Regions from separate parts of the Sphingomonas suaedae genome, predicted to be linked through region 3. Evidence: predicted binding sites of a transcription regulator. Region 3 holds the regulator's gene; each other region holds the start of a gene.
What was found. Region 3 encodes LexA, which represses DNA repair genes until DNA is damaged. Its sites were predicted from a motif close to GTTCCNCNCTTGTTCT; they were not measured.
Positions count from the first base shown of each region.

Region 1: FPZ54_RS05285 (ATP-dependent helicase) is a predicted target of LexA. The motif match lies at 3,025-3,040, and genes of this name have one in related genera.
Region 2: recA (recombinase RecA) is a predicted target of LexA. The motif match lies at 1,787-1,802, and genes of this name have one in related genera.

Region 1 covers NZ_CP042239.1:1,089,213-1,094,700, reverse strand. The annotation lists gene FPZ54_RS05295 (type I restriction endonuclease) at 1-3, shown strand, start outside; gene FPZ54_RS05290 (endonuclease domain-containing protein) at 221-571, opposite strand; gene FPZ54_RS05285 (ATP-dependent helicase) at 647-3,022, opposite strand; gene FPZ54_RS05280 (aspartyl protease family protein) at 3,129-4,253, shown strand; gene FPZ54_RS05275 (hypothetical protein) at 4,314-4,526, shown strand; gene FPZ54_RS05270 (MFS transporter) at 4,563-5,488, shown strand, end outside.
Region 2 covers NZ_CP042239.1:1,039,750-1,045,237, forward strand. The annotation lists gene FPZ54_RS05015 (glutathione S-transferase family protein) at 1-320, opposite strand, end outside; gene recA (recombinase RecA) at 627-1,697, opposite strand; gene FPZ54_RS05025 (DNA-3-methyladenine glycosylase I) at 1,837-2,406, shown strand; gene FPZ54_RS05030 (Rrf2 family transcriptional regulator) at 2,439-2,900, shown strand; gene FPZ54_RS05035 (class I SAM-dependent methyltransferase) at 2,890-3,585, shown strand; gene FPZ54_RS05040 (adenosine deaminase) at 3,632-4,642, shown strand; gene FPZ54_RS05045 (phosphoribosyltransferase) at 4,642-5,160, shown strand; gene FPZ54_RS05050 (response regulator) at 5,153-5,488, opposite strand, start outside.
Region 3 covers NZ_CP042239.1:3,981,470-3,986,957, forward strand. The annotation lists gene FPZ54_RS18800 (dienelactone hydrolase family protein) at 1-342, shown strand, start outside; gene FPZ54_RS18805 (glutathione S-transferase family protein) at 408-1,034, shown strand; gene FPZ54_RS18810 (GFA family protein) at 1,105-1,557, shown strand; gene FPZ54_RS18815 (GFA family protein) at 1,685-2,095, opposite strand; gene lexA (transcriptional repressor LexA) at 2,205-2,873, opposite strand; gene FPZ54_RS18825 (molybdopterin molybdotransferase MoeA) at 2,943-4,127, opposite strand; gene FPZ54_RS18830 (PilZ domain-containing protein) at 4,167-5,054, opposite strand; gene moaC (cyclic pyranopterin monophosphate synthase MoaC) at 5,186-5,488, opposite strand, start outside.

The sequences.
Region 1 (5,488 bases), 1.3 Mb from region 3:
TAGCAGCGCGACGGCGGCTTTCTCTTCTCCCTCTCTCTTCTCCCTCTCTCCGCTTGCGGGGAGAGGGTGGCGCGCGGAGCGGCGCCGGGAGAGGGGGCTGGTTGGTTCTCGGCGTTTGTTCTTTTTTGGATAGCCCCTCTCCCCGGCCCTCTCCCCGCGAGCGGAGAGAGGGGGAAGGGGGGCTCCCGGCAAGCGGACAGGCGCGGAGGCGAAGGGGCGGCTATTTCCGCCGTTCGCTGATCGCGTTGGCGATCGTCGTCAGGACAGCGTCCAGGTTGGTCATCACGTCGCTGTTGGTGAAGCGCAGGACGCGGAAGCCTTCGCATTCGAGATAGCTTGTGCGGGTAGCGTCGTAATCCTGCTGGGTCGCGTGGGTGTCGCCGTCGATTTCGATCGCGAGCATTGCTGTGCGGCTGGTGAAGTCGACGATGTAGCTGCCGAGGACGGTCTGGAAGCGGAATTTGGTGGCTTCGAAGCGTTTGGCGCGGAGGTGGTACCAGAGGTGCGCTTCGGGTGGGGTGGGGTTCTGGCGCATGTGGCGGGCTCGGGCGAGGAGGGTGGGGTCTCTCATTTTCGGGCGTTCCCCTGCTTGGATAGCCCCTCTCCCCGGCCCTCTCCCCGCAAGCGGAGAGAGGGAGAAGTGGGCCTAGGTTTCCTTCGTGACAAAACTATCCATCACCCGCTTCCGCCCGGCGGTCTCGAACTCGATCTCCAGCTTGTTGCCTTCGATCTCGACGATCTCGCCATAGCCGAACTTCTGGTGGAAGACGCGCATCCCGAGCGACAGGTCGTCGCGGCCCTTGTTGCCCAGGCTGACTGCGCTGCCGCGGTTCTCCACGACGCGTTTGGGGGCGGTGGTGAAGGTGGAACTGGGGGCGGCGGCGCGTTGCCAGCCGGGGCCGCGGCCGGTGCCGCGTCCGACATGGGCGAAGGGGTCGGTGTGTTCGCTCCAGTTGGCGCGCCACAGGCTCGCGCCGCCGGACATGGTGCTTTCCTCCTCGATATGTTCCTTGGGCAGCTCGCCGACGAAGCGGCTGGGGATGCTGCTGGTCCACTGGCCGTAGATGCGGCGGTTGGCGGCGTGGAGGATGGTGGCGAGGCGGCGGGCGCGGGTGATCGCGACATAGGCGAGGCGGCGTTCCTCCTCCAGTGAAGCGAGGCCGCCTTCGTCGAGCGAGCGCTGGCTGGGGAACAGGCCTTCCTCCCATCCTGCGAGGAAAACGGTGTCGAATTCCAGCCCCTTGGCCGCGTGGATGGTCATGATCGTGACCTTGGGCTCGTCGGCGTTGTTCTCGTTATCCATGACGAGGCTGACATGTTCGAGGAACGCGCCGAGCGTTTCATATTCCTCCATCGCGCGGACGAGTTCGGAGAGGTTTTCGAGGCGGCCGGCGGCTTCGGCGGTGCGGTCCGCCTGCCACATCGCGGTGTAGCCGCTTTCGTCGAGGATGATCTGGGCGAGTTCGGTGTGGGGGAGGGACCCGATCCGCCCGGACTCGAACGTGGTCGCTTGCCGCGCTCCCCCTCCACCATCGCTTTGCGATGGTCCCTCTCCCCGTTCCGGGGAGGATTTTAGAAGGTTGCTCCAGCGGGCGACGTCGCCGACGAAGCTGCCGAGCGCGCGGCGGGCCTGCGGCGTCAGCTCGTCGGTGTCGAGGATGCGCGCGGCGGCGGCGAGCAGCGGGATGCCCTCCGCGCGGGCGAGCATGTGGATCTTGGCGATCGCCTTGTCGCCCAGGCCGCGCTTGGGGACGTTGACGATGCGTTCGAAGGCGAGGTCGTCGGCGGGCTGATGGACCAGGCGGAGATAGGCGAGCGCATCGCGGATTTCGGCGCGTTCGTAGAAGCGGAAGCCGCCGACGATTCGGTAGGGCAGGCCGATCGCGATGAAGCGGTCTTCGAACTCGCGCGTCTGATGCTGGGCGCGGACGAGGATGGCGAATTCGTCCAGCGACTTGCCCTCACGGATGCGGGCGCGTTCGATGTCTTCGCCGACGCGGCGCGCTTCTTCCGGGCCGTCCCACACGCCGATGACGCGGACCTTCTCCCCCGCGTCGATCTCGGTCCACAATTCCTTGCCAAGGCGGCCGGAGTTGTTGGCGATCACCGCGCCGGCGGCGGCGAGGATGTGCGGGGTGGAGCGGTAATTCTGTTCGAGGCGGATGACCTTGGCGCCCGGAAAGTCCTTTTCGAACTTCAGGATATTTTCGACCTGCGCGCCGCGCCAGCTGTAGATCGACTGGTCGTCGTCGCCGACGCAGCAGATATTCTTGCGCTCCTGTGCCAGCAGGCGGAGCCAGAGATACTGGACGCTGTTGGTGTCTTGATACTCGTCCACCATGATGTAGCGGAAGCGCTGCTGATACTGCGCCAGCACGTCGCGATGGGTGCGCAGGATGGTGAGCATGTGCAGCAGCAGGTCGCCGAAGTCGCACGCGTTAAGCGCGCGCAGGCGGTCCTGATACTGCTGGTAGAGCGCCTGGCCCTTGCCGTTGGCGAAATGCTCCGCCTCGCCCGCGTCGAGCATGTCGGGGGTCAGGCCCTTGTTCTTCCACCCGTCGATCAGCCCGCCGAGCTGGCGCGCGGGCCAGCGTTTTTCGTCGAGGTCGTTGGCGACGATGAGCTGCTTGAGCAGGCGCAGCTGGTCGTCGGTGTCGAGGATGGTGAAGTTGCTCTGCAGCCCGACCAGCTCGGCGTGGCGGCGGAGCATCTTGGCGCCGATCGCGTGGAAGGTGCCGAGCCACGGCATCCCCTCGACCGCGTCGCCGACATGGTGGCGTACGCGCTCGCGCATCTCGCGCGCGGCCTTGTTGGTGAAGGTGACGCTGAGGATTTCGGACGGGTAGGCGCGGCGGGTCCACAGGAGGTGGGCGAGGCGGGCGGTAAGCGCGGCAGTTTTGCCGGTTCCGGCGCCGGCCAGGACGAGGACGGGGCCGTCGAGCGTGAGCACGGCTTCGCGCTGCGGCGCGTTGAGGCCGCGCAGGTACGGGGGATCGTCGGGCGAAGGCTGAGGTACGGACATTGTGAACAGGTAGGGAACGGGGCGAGTCGGGGCAAGCGTGATCGCCGTCTTGCTATTGTCATCAATGCGAAAGACACTTTCCCCAATCGGATCAAGGAGATCGGCAGTGATTATCGGACGGCGGCCGCTGTTGGCCGGAGCGACGGCGGCACTGCTGGGCGGCGCAACCCGCGCGGCGGCAGCACCCTTCAACGTGCCGATTCGGCTTACCGACAGGCGGGTACTGGTCGAAGGCACCTTCAACGGAGACCGCGCGTTTCTGCTCGCGCTCGATACCGGCGGACAGATGGGACTGATCAACAGCGGGGTCGCCGAAGCGATCGGCCTGAAGAAGATCGGCAGCCGTCGGCTGAGGCTCGCCTGGGGCCATACCGACTATTCCGTGTTTCAGGCGAAGAATGTGATGCTGGGCGGGCGCGTTCGGCTCGCCACGCTCGAGCTGGCGGGGATCGAGCGCGATCTGGGCGATGGAGCGGTGGGCTCGCTTCCCGCATGGGTGCTGACGCTGGCCGACGGAGAACTCGATTTCGATGCAGGTGTGTGGCGCGCGCATGAAGGGGGACTGCCCGCGCTTCCCGGCGCGACGCGGTTCGACAAGGCGATCGTCCAGAAAGGCGCGACGGCGGACAAGCGCTTCCTGTTCGCCGATGCCGCGCTGAATGGCCGCAGCTTCCGGTTCGGGCTGGACACCGGAATGCCGAATTACTCGCGGATCTATCGCAAGACGGCCGAGGCGGCGGGGCTGTGGGACGCGCCGCGCTGGTCGCCGGCGGCTCCGCGCGGGGAGACCCGCGTGATACGACCCGACCGGATCGAGCTGGCCGGTGCGACGATCGAGCGGCCGCTGATCCAGATGCGCGACACGCCGGATTGGGAGGAGTTCGACACCGGCATCATCGGCCTTCCGATCCTGCGGCTGTTCAACATCGCGACCAGCAATCGCGACGGTGCGGTGTTCCTGACCCGCAACCGCCAGTCGCCGCAGCCGGCGGAGTACAACCGTGCCGGGCTATGGGTCGAGCGCGCGGGATCGGGCGTGGTCGCCGGCGTCGTCGGCGCGGGCAGCCCCGCGGAGAAAGCGGGGATCGAGGCGGGGGACCGGCTGTCGGGGATGACGTTTGAGACGCTGATCCAGCAGACTTCGGGGCCGGCCGGGACGGTGCTGCCACTGACGGTCGAGCGTGGCGGGGCGGCGCGAACGGTCTCGTTGGTGCTGGAGGATTTCCTTTAGGTCTTAGTCCCCTCCCACGCACGCGTTGCACAGCGACAGCGGTTGAGGCAGGGAGGGGCCATGTGGGACAAAGTGAAGCGCAGGTTCGATAGACGTAGGCTGGTGCTGATCGCGGCGCTGGCGCTGGTGATGCTGTATGTCGGCTGGCGGACGGGCGGGTTCGAGACGCAGCCCGAACAGAAACCGTGCGTCGAGGGGCGCAACGAGATCAAGGACAAGGACGGCAAGGTGGTGCAGGTGACGCGCACCACTTGTTTCGAGGACAAGAAGTAGCGATGCCGGGGGGCGTTGCTCGCGGGGAGGACATGGATGGACGCTGACCGGACGCGGCGACGGCGCGCGCTGTGGGCGAGCTTCGTGGGGACGGGGATCGAGTTCTACGATTTCTATATCTACGCGACCGCCGCCAGCCTGGTGTTCGGCCAGATTTTCTTTCCGCCGGGCGATCCGGGCGTGCAGCAGATGGCGGCATTTGCGACGTTGGGCGTGGCCTTCTTCGCGCGGCCGTTCGGTGCGGCGGTGTTCGGCCATTATGGCGACCGCATCGGGCGCAAGGCGACCTTGGTCGCATCGCTGCTGACGATGGGGCTGTCGACGACATTGGTGGCGTTCCTGCCCACCTATGAGGCGGCCGGGTGGGTCGCGCCCTTTGCATTGTGCCTCCTGCGCTTCGGGCAGGGCTTCGGCCTGGGCGGCGAATGGGGCGGCGCGGCGTTGCTGGCGGTCGAGAATGCGCCGCCGGGGTGGCGCGCGCGATTCGGGAGCGCCCCGCAAATGGGCGCGCCTGCGGGGTTCATCGCCGCGAACGGATTGTTCCTGGTGCTGCTGACCTGGATGACGCCGGAGCAATTCGCCGACTGGGGCTGGCGAATTCCGTTCGCGCTGTCAGCGGCGCTGGTGCTGGTCGGGCTGTGGGTGCGATTGAAGCTGGGCGAAACGCCCGAGTTCAAGGCGTGCCTCGCCGAAGCGCCGCCCGCCAAGGTCCCGCTGGGCGAGGTCGTCGGCCGGCATGGCGGCGTGCTGATCGGCGGTACGATCGGCGCGGTATGCTGTTTCGCGACCTATTATATCGCGACCGCCTTTCTGCTGGGCTGGGGAACCAAGTCGCTGGGCTATGCAAAGGGCGACTTCCTGGGGGTTCAGCTGGTCGCGATCCTGTTCATGGCGGCGGGGATCTATCTCGCGGCCTGGGCGGCGGATTCGCGCTGGGATCCGCGCCGCGTGCTCGCGGGCGG
Region 2 (5,488 bases), 1.2 Mb from region 3:
GACCCTTCGGCATAATGGAGGAACTGGCGGTACAGCAGCGCCGATTCGCGATGCGCGGGGGCGCCGAGCCGTCCGTCCGCCATCTCGACCAGATATTCGACGATTGCACCGGTCTCGGCGACCGTGCGGGTCGTATCGCCGCTGGTATCGACGATCACCGGCGATTTGCCCAGCGGATGGACGGCGCGCAGTTCCGGCGGCGCCAGCATCGTCTTGGGATTCCGCGCGTAGCGGCGGATTTCATAGGGCAGCCCCAGTTCCTCAAGCAGCCAGAGCACGCGCTGCGAACGCGAATTTTCGAGATGATGGACGGTAATCATGATGCGCTCCGACAGGATTGGGGGACTATCGGAGCATAAGGTGCGCGGATGCGGCGCAAATGGAAAGGCCCGGCGCAGCCACGCCGGGCCTTCCAGTGGGAGCCTCGTCCCTTGACCGCCGCCGTCCCCAGGGATCGGCACGGCCCGCGATACATGCGGTTCTGCCCGCTCATCCTTGCCGGGGGATTAACCCCGCTATCCGTAGAATCCGGTTCGAGAGGGTCGGGTCAGCAACGCTGAACCGAGGGCCGGTGCAGCGATTCAGCGCGGCTCAATCCGACTAAAAGACCCCTCCGAAACGTCGGGTCAGAGATCGTCCTCGGCATCCGGTCCCGTCATCATCTCTTCGGCGACCTGATCGGTACGTCCACGGATCGCCGCTTCCAGTCGCGCGCAGACGTCCGGATTTTCCTTGAGGAAGGTCTTGGCGTTCTCCCGCCCCTGGCCGATGCGGATGCTGTCATAGCTGAACCATGCGCCCGCCTTCTCGACCAGCCCGGCCTTGACGCCCAGGTCCAGAATCTCGCCGATCTTCGAAACGCCCTCGCCATACATGATGTCGAATTCGACTTGCTTGAACGGCGGCGCCACCTTGTTCTTCACCACCTTCACGCGCGTGGCATTGCCGATGATATCGTCGCGGTCCTTGATCTGTCCGGTGCGGCGGATGTCGAGCCGGACCGACGCGTAGAATTTCAACGCATTGCCGCCGGTCGTGGTCTCGGGATTGCCGTACATCACGCCGATCTTCATGCGCAGCTGATTGATGAAGATCACCATGCAACGCGAACGGCTGATCGATCCGGTCAGCTTGCGCAGCGACTGCGACATCAGCCGCGCCTGAAGTCCGACATGGCTGTCGCCCATCTCGCCCTCGATCTCCGCGCGCGGCACCAGCGCGGCGACCGAGTCGACCACCAGCACGTCGATCGCGTTCGACCGGACCAGCGTGTCGACGATCTCAAGCGCCTGTTCGCCGGTATCCGGCTGCGACACGATCAGCTCGTCGATATTGACCCCCAGCTTCTTGGCGTAAACGGGATCGAGCGCGTGTTCGGCATCGACGAACGCAGCGACCCCGCCCGTCTTCTGCGCCTCGGCGATGGTGTGCAGCGCCAGCGTGGTCTTGCCCGAGCTTTCCGGGCCATAGATCTCGATTACGCGCCCGCGCGGCAGGCCGCCGACGCCAAGGGCGATGTCGAGCCCGAGCGAGCCGGTCGAGATCGCTTCGACCTGCATCGTCTCCTTAGAGCCGAGCTTCATCGCGCTACCCTTGCCGAATGCGCGGTCGATCTGTGCCAGCGCTGCGTCGAGCGCCTTTTGCTTGTCCGGAGAAATGCCCATCTTTCCTTCGATCACCTTGAGGGAAGCTGCCATCGATAGTCTCCGTCGCTAGAGGCTTTACGCGTTGTCTTCAACACGCTCTCGCCGATCTCTGTTTGCTTGCGTATAGCATTTGTTCCAGTAGAACAAGCGGGGAACGATCTTTTTTTGTTCTCATCGCAGAGAGGCGCCGATGACCGAGGTAATACGCTGCCGATGGGCACAGGGCGACGCGCTGATGACCGCCTATCACGACGCCGAATGGGGCGTACCGGTATATGATTCCCGGCTGCTGTGGGAAATGCTGATGCTGGAGGGATTTCAGGCGGGGCTGTCCTGGTCGATCATCCTGAAGCGCCGCGGCGGCTTCCACACCGCCTTTGCGCAATGGGACCCGGTGAACGTGGCGGCGTTCGGCCCGAGCGATATCGCGCGGCTGATGAACGATCCCGGCATCATCCGTGCACGCGCCAAGATCGAAGCGACGATCGGAAATGCCCGGGCCTATCTCGCTTTCGCCGATCGCGGCGAGGATTTCGGCGCCTGGGCCTGGGATCTGGCAGGCGGGACGCCGGTGATCGGCGACGGCACGACCGTTCCGACCAAAACCACCACCTCGGAAGCCATGTCCAAAGCGCTGAAGGCACGGGGATTCAAGTTTGTCGGGCCCGTCATCGTCTATGCCTGGATGCAGGCGGTCGGCATGGTCAACGATCACAGCATCGACTGTTTTCGCCGCGATCTGGTGAGCGCGCCGACTTGACTGTCGCCATTTCATGTAACATCGAATGTTGCATGATTCGCGACAGCCGCCTTTCGGGCGTCCTCCACCTGCTGCTCCACCTCGCCGACCATGAGGGGCCGATGCCTTCGGACCAGCTGGCCCGGGCGATGGGCACGAACGCGACGGTCATCCGCCGTATCCTGGCGGGGTTGCGCGAGCGCGGACATGTCCGATCGGAAAAGGGCCATGGCGGGGGCTGGACGCTCGCCCGCCCGCTCGCCGAATTGACCCTGCACGATATCTATGACGCGCTCGGTCGCCCTTCCCTGCTCGCGATCGGCAACCGGTCTCAGGCACCGCAATGCCTTGTGGAACAGGCGGTCAATGCCGCGCTCGACGAGACGTTCGACGCAGCCGAAACGCTGCTGCTCGATCGGCTGGGCCGCATCACGCTCGCCGATCTCCAGGCCGATTTCCGTGCGCGGCTCGCCGCGCACCCATATTGTAGCAAGGACCCTAGCCATGGCCATTGACGGCGCCCGCACCTTTCTCGACAAATTCGCCGATCCTGCCGCCGTCGCCGACTATGCCGCTGGCCCGCCGCGTTATGTTCCCGGCTTTGCCGACCTCCACCGCATGACCGGCATCCTGCTTGCCGAACAGGTTCCGGACGATGCGCATATCCTGGTGCTGGGCGCTGGCGGGGGGCTGGAACTGCGCGCGCTCGCCACCGCCTATCCCGGCTGGCGCTTCACCGGCGTCGATCCGGCCCGCGCCATGCTCGATCTTGCGAGGGGCGCGCTCGGCGCCGATGCCCGCCGCGCCGAGCTGATCGAGGGGTATATCGACGATGCCCCGTCCGGCCCGTTCGATGGCGCGGTGTGCCTGCTGACCCTGCATTTCCTCGACGCCGCCGAACGCACCCGCACGTCAGTGCAGATTCGGGACCGGCTGAAGCCCGGTGCTCCGTTCGTCGCCGCACATGCCAGCTTCCCGCAGGACGAGACGCGCGGCCAGTGGCTGGACCGCTACGCTGGTTTCGCCATCGCTTCGGGCGCCGATCCCGTCCAGGCTCACGGCGCGCGCGACGCCGTCAGCGCCGCGCTCAACATGCTGTCGCCCGAAGGGGATGAAGCCGTACTGCGCACGGCGGGCTTTCGCGACATTACGCCCTTTTACATGGCATTCACCTGGCGCGGTTGGGTGAGCTACGCCTGACACCATCGCGCTTGCCCTTCCCCGTCATTCGCGCGATCTTCCGGCGATGAACGACCAGGATTTCATCGCCGGTCTGCCCAAGGCCGAACTTCACCTTCATATCGAGGGCAGTCTCGAACCCGAGCTGATGTTCGCGCTGGCCCAGCGCAACCGCGTCTGCATCCCGTTCGACAGTGTCGAGGCAGTGCGCGCGGCGTACAGTTTCTCGAACCTTCAGGATTTCCTCGACATTTATTATGCCGGGGCCGATGTCTTGCGAACCGAACAGGATTTCCACGACCTCGCCGCCGCCTATTTCGCGCGCGCCGCCGCCGATGGGGTAGTCCACGCCGAAATCTTCTTCGATCCCCAGACGCACACCGATCGCGGCATCCCGTTCCAGGTCGTTGCCGACGGTCTGCTGTCCGCAATGCGCGATGCGCAGGAGCACCACGGTCTCGGTTCAAAGCTGATCCTCTGCTTCCTGCGCCATCTCGACGAAGACGCGGCCTTCGCGACGCTCAAGGCTGCCGAACCCTGGCTCGACCGGATCGAAGGCGTCGGCCTCGATTCGTCGGAGGTCGGCCATCCGCCCGAAAAATTCGCGCGAGTCTTTGCCGCAGCCGGGGATATGGGCCTCAAGCGCGTCGCCCATGCCGGCGAGGAAGGCCCGCCGGACTATGTCTGGCAGGCGCTCGACCTGCTCAAGATCGACCGGCTCGACCATGGCAATCGCAGTCTCGAGGATCCTGCGCTCGTCCGACGACTGGCGGATGAGGGCATGACGCTCACCGTCTGCCCGCTCTCCAACCTCAAACTCTGCGTGGTGGACGATATGGCGAACCATCCGCTCGATCGAATGCTGGCGCAGGGACTTTGCGCCACGGTCAATTCCGACGACCCGGCCTATTTCGGCGGCTATGTCGCGGACAATTACCGCGCGGTCGCCGCCGCCCGCGGCCTCGACCGCGACCAGATCGTCCAGCTTGCGCGCAACAGCTTCACCGGCGCCTTCCTCGACGATGCGGCAAAGGCAACGCACCTTGCCCGTATCGATGCCTATCTGGCGGCACAGTGATGCCGGTCTTTACGCCGATCGGGCATGAGCAGCTGGTGGCAGACGTGCTGGCCATTGCTGCGGCGGTCCATGCCGATCGCGACTGGCGGCCCGACTTCATCATCGGTATCGGGCGCGGCGGCCTCGCTCCTGCGGTCTATCTCAGCCATGCGACGGGCATCGCGATGCTCTCGGTCGATCACAGCTCGCAGGTGCATGATTTCGCCGACGCTCCGCTCGAACGGCTCGCCGAGCGCACCCGGGCTGGCGAAAAGCTGCTGTTCCTCGACGATATCAACGACAGCGGCGCGACCATCGCGAAGCTGCGGACCAAACTCGCCGATGCGGGCGCGGTGGCGGGCGCGATCCGGTTCGCGACATTGCTCGACAATCGCGTTTCATCGCAGCGCGTGGATTATGCCGCGCGCGAGATCGACCGCACGGTGACCAAGGACTGGTTCGTCTTCCCGTGGGAGGCGGTCGCCTCCGCCGCGTCGATCGCTGCCGACGCCGCCGAGGTTCCCGACCGGATCAGATAGAGCGCGACAGCGAGTCCAGCGCCTGCTCGACCGCGTCCATGGTGAATGGCTTGGCGAGGACCGGACGGTCCTTATAGCCATCGGCGACCATATCGCCGCTCCCCCCGGTCGCCAGCACGAACGGGATATCCGCCGCCGCCAGCGCATCGGCCACCGGCCAGCTCTTTTCGCCCGCAGCGAGATTCACGTCGAGAATCGCCGCGTCGATCCCGCCATCGGCGATTACGGACAGCGCCGTCGCCACGCTGTCCGCCGATCCGGCGAGTTGCTTGCCGAGCAGTTCGAGGAAATCCTCGAGCATCATGGCGATCAGGGGTTCGTCCTCGAC
Region 3 (5,488 bases):
CCGTTCACGATGCGCACCGCGGCGGCGCTGCCCGGCCGGGTGAAGGGCGGGGCGTCCTTCCATGGCGGCGGGCTGGCCACTGACAAGCCGGATAGCCCGCATTTGCTGGTGCCCAAGATGAAGGCACGCTTCCTGGTCGCGGTCGCGGAGAATGACGACAAGCGCAATCCGCAGGAGAAGGAGCTGGTGCGCAAGGCATTCGCCGATGCCGGGCTTCCCGCCGAGATCGAGGTCTATGAGGGCGCGATGCACGGCTGGTGCCCCCCTGACAGCCAGGTGTACAATCAGGTCCAGGCCGAGAAGGCGTGGAACCGGTTGCTGGAGACATTCAAGACGCTGTGATGCGGGGTTGACCCGCGCAGGGCAATCGTTCCTACTCTGTTCCTGCCCGACTCGGAGGGAAGACCATGACGCTCACGCTCTATACCAACCCCATGTCGCGCGGGCGGATCGCCCGCTGGATGCTGGAGGAAAGCGGCGCCGATTATGAAACAGTCGTCGTAGATTGGGCGAACAAATCGCCCGAATTTCTGGCGGTGAACCCGATGGGGAAGGTGCCGACAATCGACCATGACGGGGTCGTCGTCACCGAATGCGCGGCGATCTGCGCCTATCTCGCCGATGCCTTTCCCGCCGCAAGGCTGGCGCCGCCGGTCGAGGCGCGGGGCGCCTATTATCGCTGGCTGTTCTTCGCCGCCGGGCCGCTTGAACAGGCGGTGACGAGCAAGGCGATGGGTTGGGACGCGGGCGCCGACCCGCAGAAACAGGGGATGCTGGGCTTCGGCAATTTCGACCGGACGATCGATACGCTGGAGGCGGCGGTGAAGGCGGCGGGCGACGGCTGGCTGGCGGCGGATCACTTCACCGCGGCGGACCTGTATGTCGGCGCGCATCTCTCCTGGGGAACGCAGTTCGGCACGATTCCCAAGCGCGACGCGTTCGTGGCGTTTGTCGCGCGGGTGCAGGGCCGCGAGGCGGCGCAGCGGGCCAATGCGAAGGACGATGCGCTGATGCCCGCGGCGGAAGCAGGCTGACTCTGGCCCCGCAGACGCGGTAAGTCCCGACTTATCGATCGGCCGGGGGTATCTTGGAATGGCGCGGGCGATGGGGACGGACGAGCGGAGCGGAGCATGTTTGTGCGGTGCCGTTTCCGTTCGTCTGCCGCGCGCGATGTGCGATGTCGGTGTCTGTCACTGCGCGAGTTGCCTGAGGTGGAATAGCGGACCGTGGATGTCGCTCCAGGCTCCCGGAGCGACCGTCAGCGGCGATGCGCTCGTCGTCTATCGGTCGTCCGCCTTTGCCGAGCGCGGCTTTTGCGGACGGTGCGGAACCCACATCTTTCACCGCCCCCAGGACGGACCCGAGATTGCCGTGTCCGCCGGGCTGTTCCAGCATGTGGAACTTCATATCGCGCGCGAGATTTTTTTCGATGCGAAGCCGCCATTCTATCGGTTCGTCGCGGACAGCGAAAAGCGCTCTTCCGCGAGCATGGCCCGGGAATGGCTTCCCCGACTGCTGATCCGACGTATGCGGCGCTGGCTTCGACGCCTCAGGTGAAGCCTGGCCTGTGTGATGCGGATCGGTGCGAAGAAGTCCCGGCGCTATCGTTCGCTGGACCGCTCCGGGCCGGAGGCGTGTAGGTTCCCCGGTGCGGACGCGGTCACAGCGATCGAACAGTCGCGGGCTATGCCCCGCCCGGAAACCGCTCGAACTCCGGAAGGCCGTGCGCATCCTTCATCCAGCCGACGCGATCGGCGACCTGGATATGGGCGGCGGCCGGGACCGCATCGGGATCGTCAAGGGTCGATGCCTGGATATCGACGAGTCCGGGCAGGTTCACGGCATTGCGATAAAACAGGCCGGTGCCGCAGGTCTCACAGAACCAGCGGCGGCCGGTTTCGGACGAGGCATATTCGCGCGGCGTCCCTTGCGTCACGCTCAGCGCATCTTCGGGATACATCGCCCAGCCGACCATCGGGGCACCCGCGCAGCGGCGGCAATCGGTGCAATGGCACAGCGCCTGCCCGCCATGCATCGGCTCGCCCTCGATCTGGTAGCGCACCGCGCCGCAATGGCATCCACCGGTCAGGGTCATCGCTGGTCTCCTAAGGTGTCGCTACGCCCTTCGACAGGCTCAGGGCAAACGGCTGGCGTTGGCCCTTGCCCCCCCACCCCTCCCCCAAAGGGAGGGGCTATCGCTCGCCTCAGTACCGCCGCAGCAGGCCGGCCAGCCGGCCCTGCACGCGCACCTGATCGGGGCGGTAGCGCTGGGGGTCGTAGCTGCGGTTCGCCGGATCGAGGCGGACCATGCTGCCTTCGGTGCGGAAATATTTCAGCGTCGCTTCCATATCCTCGATCAGCGCGACCACGATCTCGCCATCGCGCGCCGTGTCCTGGCGGCGGATCAGCGCATAGTCGCCGTCGAAAATCCCGGCCTCGACCATCGAATCCCCCGCGACTTCCAGCGCATAATGTTCGCCCGAGCCAAGCAGGGCTGCCGGGACGGGGAGCATCGTCGATCCCTCCAGCGCCTCGATCGGCACGCCGGCGGCGATGCGGCCATGGAGCGGGATTTCGACCACATCATTGGCGGGCTGCGGCGCCGGGCGCGGCATTGCGACCACGTTGGACTTGGTAGCGGGCTTCTTCGCATCGCCACGCTCGGGCATCTTGACCACTTCGAGCGCGCGCGCGCGATTGGGCAGGCGGCGCAGAAAGCCGCGCTCCTCCAATGCGGAGATCAGGCGGTGGACGCCGGACTTCGACTTCAGGTCGAGCGCGTCCTTCATCTCCTCGAATGAGGGCGAGACGCCGGTCTCGGCCAGCCGGTCGGCGATGAAGCAGATCAGCTCATGCTGCTTCTTCGTAAGCATAGGACGTCCTCCATCCAGAACAGACATGGAACGTTTACGCCTTGTTCCACGCCCCGTCAAGCGACCGCTTCAGAAAAGATCGAGGATTTCCACCGAGTCGCCCGCGCTGGACGCGGGAACATGTGGAGGACGCACGATCAGGCAGTCGGATGCGGCGAGCGTGCGGAGCATCGAGCTGTCCTGAACCTGTGCCACGTGAACGCGTCCGTCGCGATGAACGGCGCGCAGATGATCGGCCCGCGGGCCACCCGGCGGGAGATCATGACCAAGCGTCGCGCTACGCGTGCGGGGCAGCGGATCGGCGGCGCCTGACAGATGCGCGACCATCGGGAGGACAAAGAGCAGGGCGGTGACATGCGCGGAGACCGGATTGCCGGGCAGGCCGATCACGACGGTGTCGCGCATCCTGCCAGCCATGATCGGTTTGCCCGGCCGCACCGCGACGCGCCAGAAATCAATTTTCGCGCCCGTCGCTTCAAGCGCGGGGCGGACGAGATCGTGATCGCCGACCGACGCCCCGCCGGTTGTGACCAGCAGATCGGCATCGACCGCAGCAAAGGCGGCGGTCAGCGCGTCGATCCGATCGGGCAGGATGCCGAGGTCGATCAGATCGACCGGAAGCGGCGCCAGCATCGCGGCGAGCATCGCGCCGTTGCTTTCGGGAAGCTGGCCGGGGGCGAGCGGGGCGCCGGGCGGGCGCAACTCGTCCCCCGTCGCGGCGATGGCGACCCGGATGCGGCGGTGGACCGGAAGGATGGCATGGCCCGCGATGGCAGCGAGCGCGATGCGCGCGGGGGTGAGGTGTTCGCCGGGCGCGATCAGCGGGTCCCCGTCGCGGAAATCCAGTCCGGCCACGCGGACATGTGCCCCCGCGACAGGCGGTCCTGCGCCGTCGCGCAACAGCCGCGTGCCGTCGCGTCGCGCCTCTTCCTGGATCAGGATCGTATCCGCACCATCGGGCAGGGCGGCGCCGGTGAAGATGCGCGCCGCGTCCCCCGGGCGGATCACTCCTGCAAAGGGGCGCCCCGCCGCGCTTTCGCCGATCAGCCGCCACGGGCCGGGCAGATCGGCGAAGCGGATCGCATAGCCGTCCATCGCCGAAAGCGGCAGTTCGGGCTGGGTGCGCAGCGCCGCGACAGGCTCGGCCGCCCAGCGCCCTGCGGCCTCGCGCAGCGGGACCTGCTCCACCGCGACCGGATCGGCCAGCGCGAACAGGCGTTGTTGCGCTTGCGCGATAGAAATCAGTTCTGCCATCACTTTCCGATTAGCGGCGGTACCGCGTCGGGTCGAGCATCAGCGCGGACGTGCAACCTCGCTCAGCCGCGCCATTTCATGCGGACGCAGGGGCAGGCGGAATTCGGCGACATGGCGTGTCCCGTGGCATTCGATCACCCGGATCGGCCAGCCGCCAATCTCGGGCAGCGACAACCACAGGCCGGAGAGCGGGGCGAATTCGGTATCGCTTTCGAATTCGACCAGCGCGTTGCTGAGGGAGAGGACCTGCGCGTTCCACCAGCTGCTTCCCGACCGGACATGGCTCGCCACCTCCAGCTTGAGCGCATTCTTGACGGCGCCGAGCGGCGAGGGCGACGTGTAGGAATCGCGCGTGGCGGGCGGGCGGCGATCGGCGACCTGACGCAGCCAGGGCATCAGCACCTGCCAGCCAATCTCCTCGAAAAAGGCGATGCCTGCCTGTCCCTGCTCGGTCCAGCGGATTTCACCCTGAATCGGGCGCAGTCCGTCCAGCGTCAGTTCAACCGCCTCGCCGACATGCAGCTGCGTGCGCGTCTCGACGCCCAGCCCGGCGGGGGAGAGGTTGCGCGTCCAGGCAAAATCCACCTGCCCGGCGTGACGGATACACAGCCGCTGGCGCAATTCGATCCGCGGCATCTGGCGGCGCTCGGCGGGCAGGGCGGCGAGGCAGCGGGCAAGCGCTCCCACCACATCCATCGGCGCGTCGAAGCGAAATGCGAGGGCGGCGGGATCATCGCCGACGATCGCGCCTTCCACCGCGAGCCCGAACGGCAATTCGATCGTGGCCCGATCGCCATGCGCCACCGGACCGTTCACCGACAGCATCGCGCCTTCGGAGGTCAGGCGGTGGACGAAGCAATCGCGTTCCCCCGCTTCGCCACCGATAAGCCGGGCGCGCGATGACTCCTCGGGCTTGCCAACGGGCACGGAATCGAGCCCGCCCGAGAGCGAGAAAATGGTTGAACGTGCCGAAACCGACATAATGCCCCACAACTGAACGGGACAGGATTGCGCCCCGTGCAATCAAGATTCGCTAAGCGATTGAGGTGGACAGGAAATTAACCCTCGCCCTCGGGCTTATCCGCGTGCCAGTCGCCGGACTTGCCCCCGCGCTTCTCGATCAGGCGGATGCCGCCGATCTCCATGCTCCGGTCGATCGCCTTGGCCATGTCATAGACAGTGAGCAAGGCAACGGACACGGCGGTGAGTGCCTCCATCTCCACCCCGGTCCGGCCGGTCAGCGCGACGGTGGCAGTGGCGGTAACGCCGCTCTCATCCGGCACAAGGTCGAGCGTCACCTTGGTCAGCGCGAGCGGGTGGCAGAGCGGGATCAGGTCGCTGGTCTTCTTCGCGGCCATGAT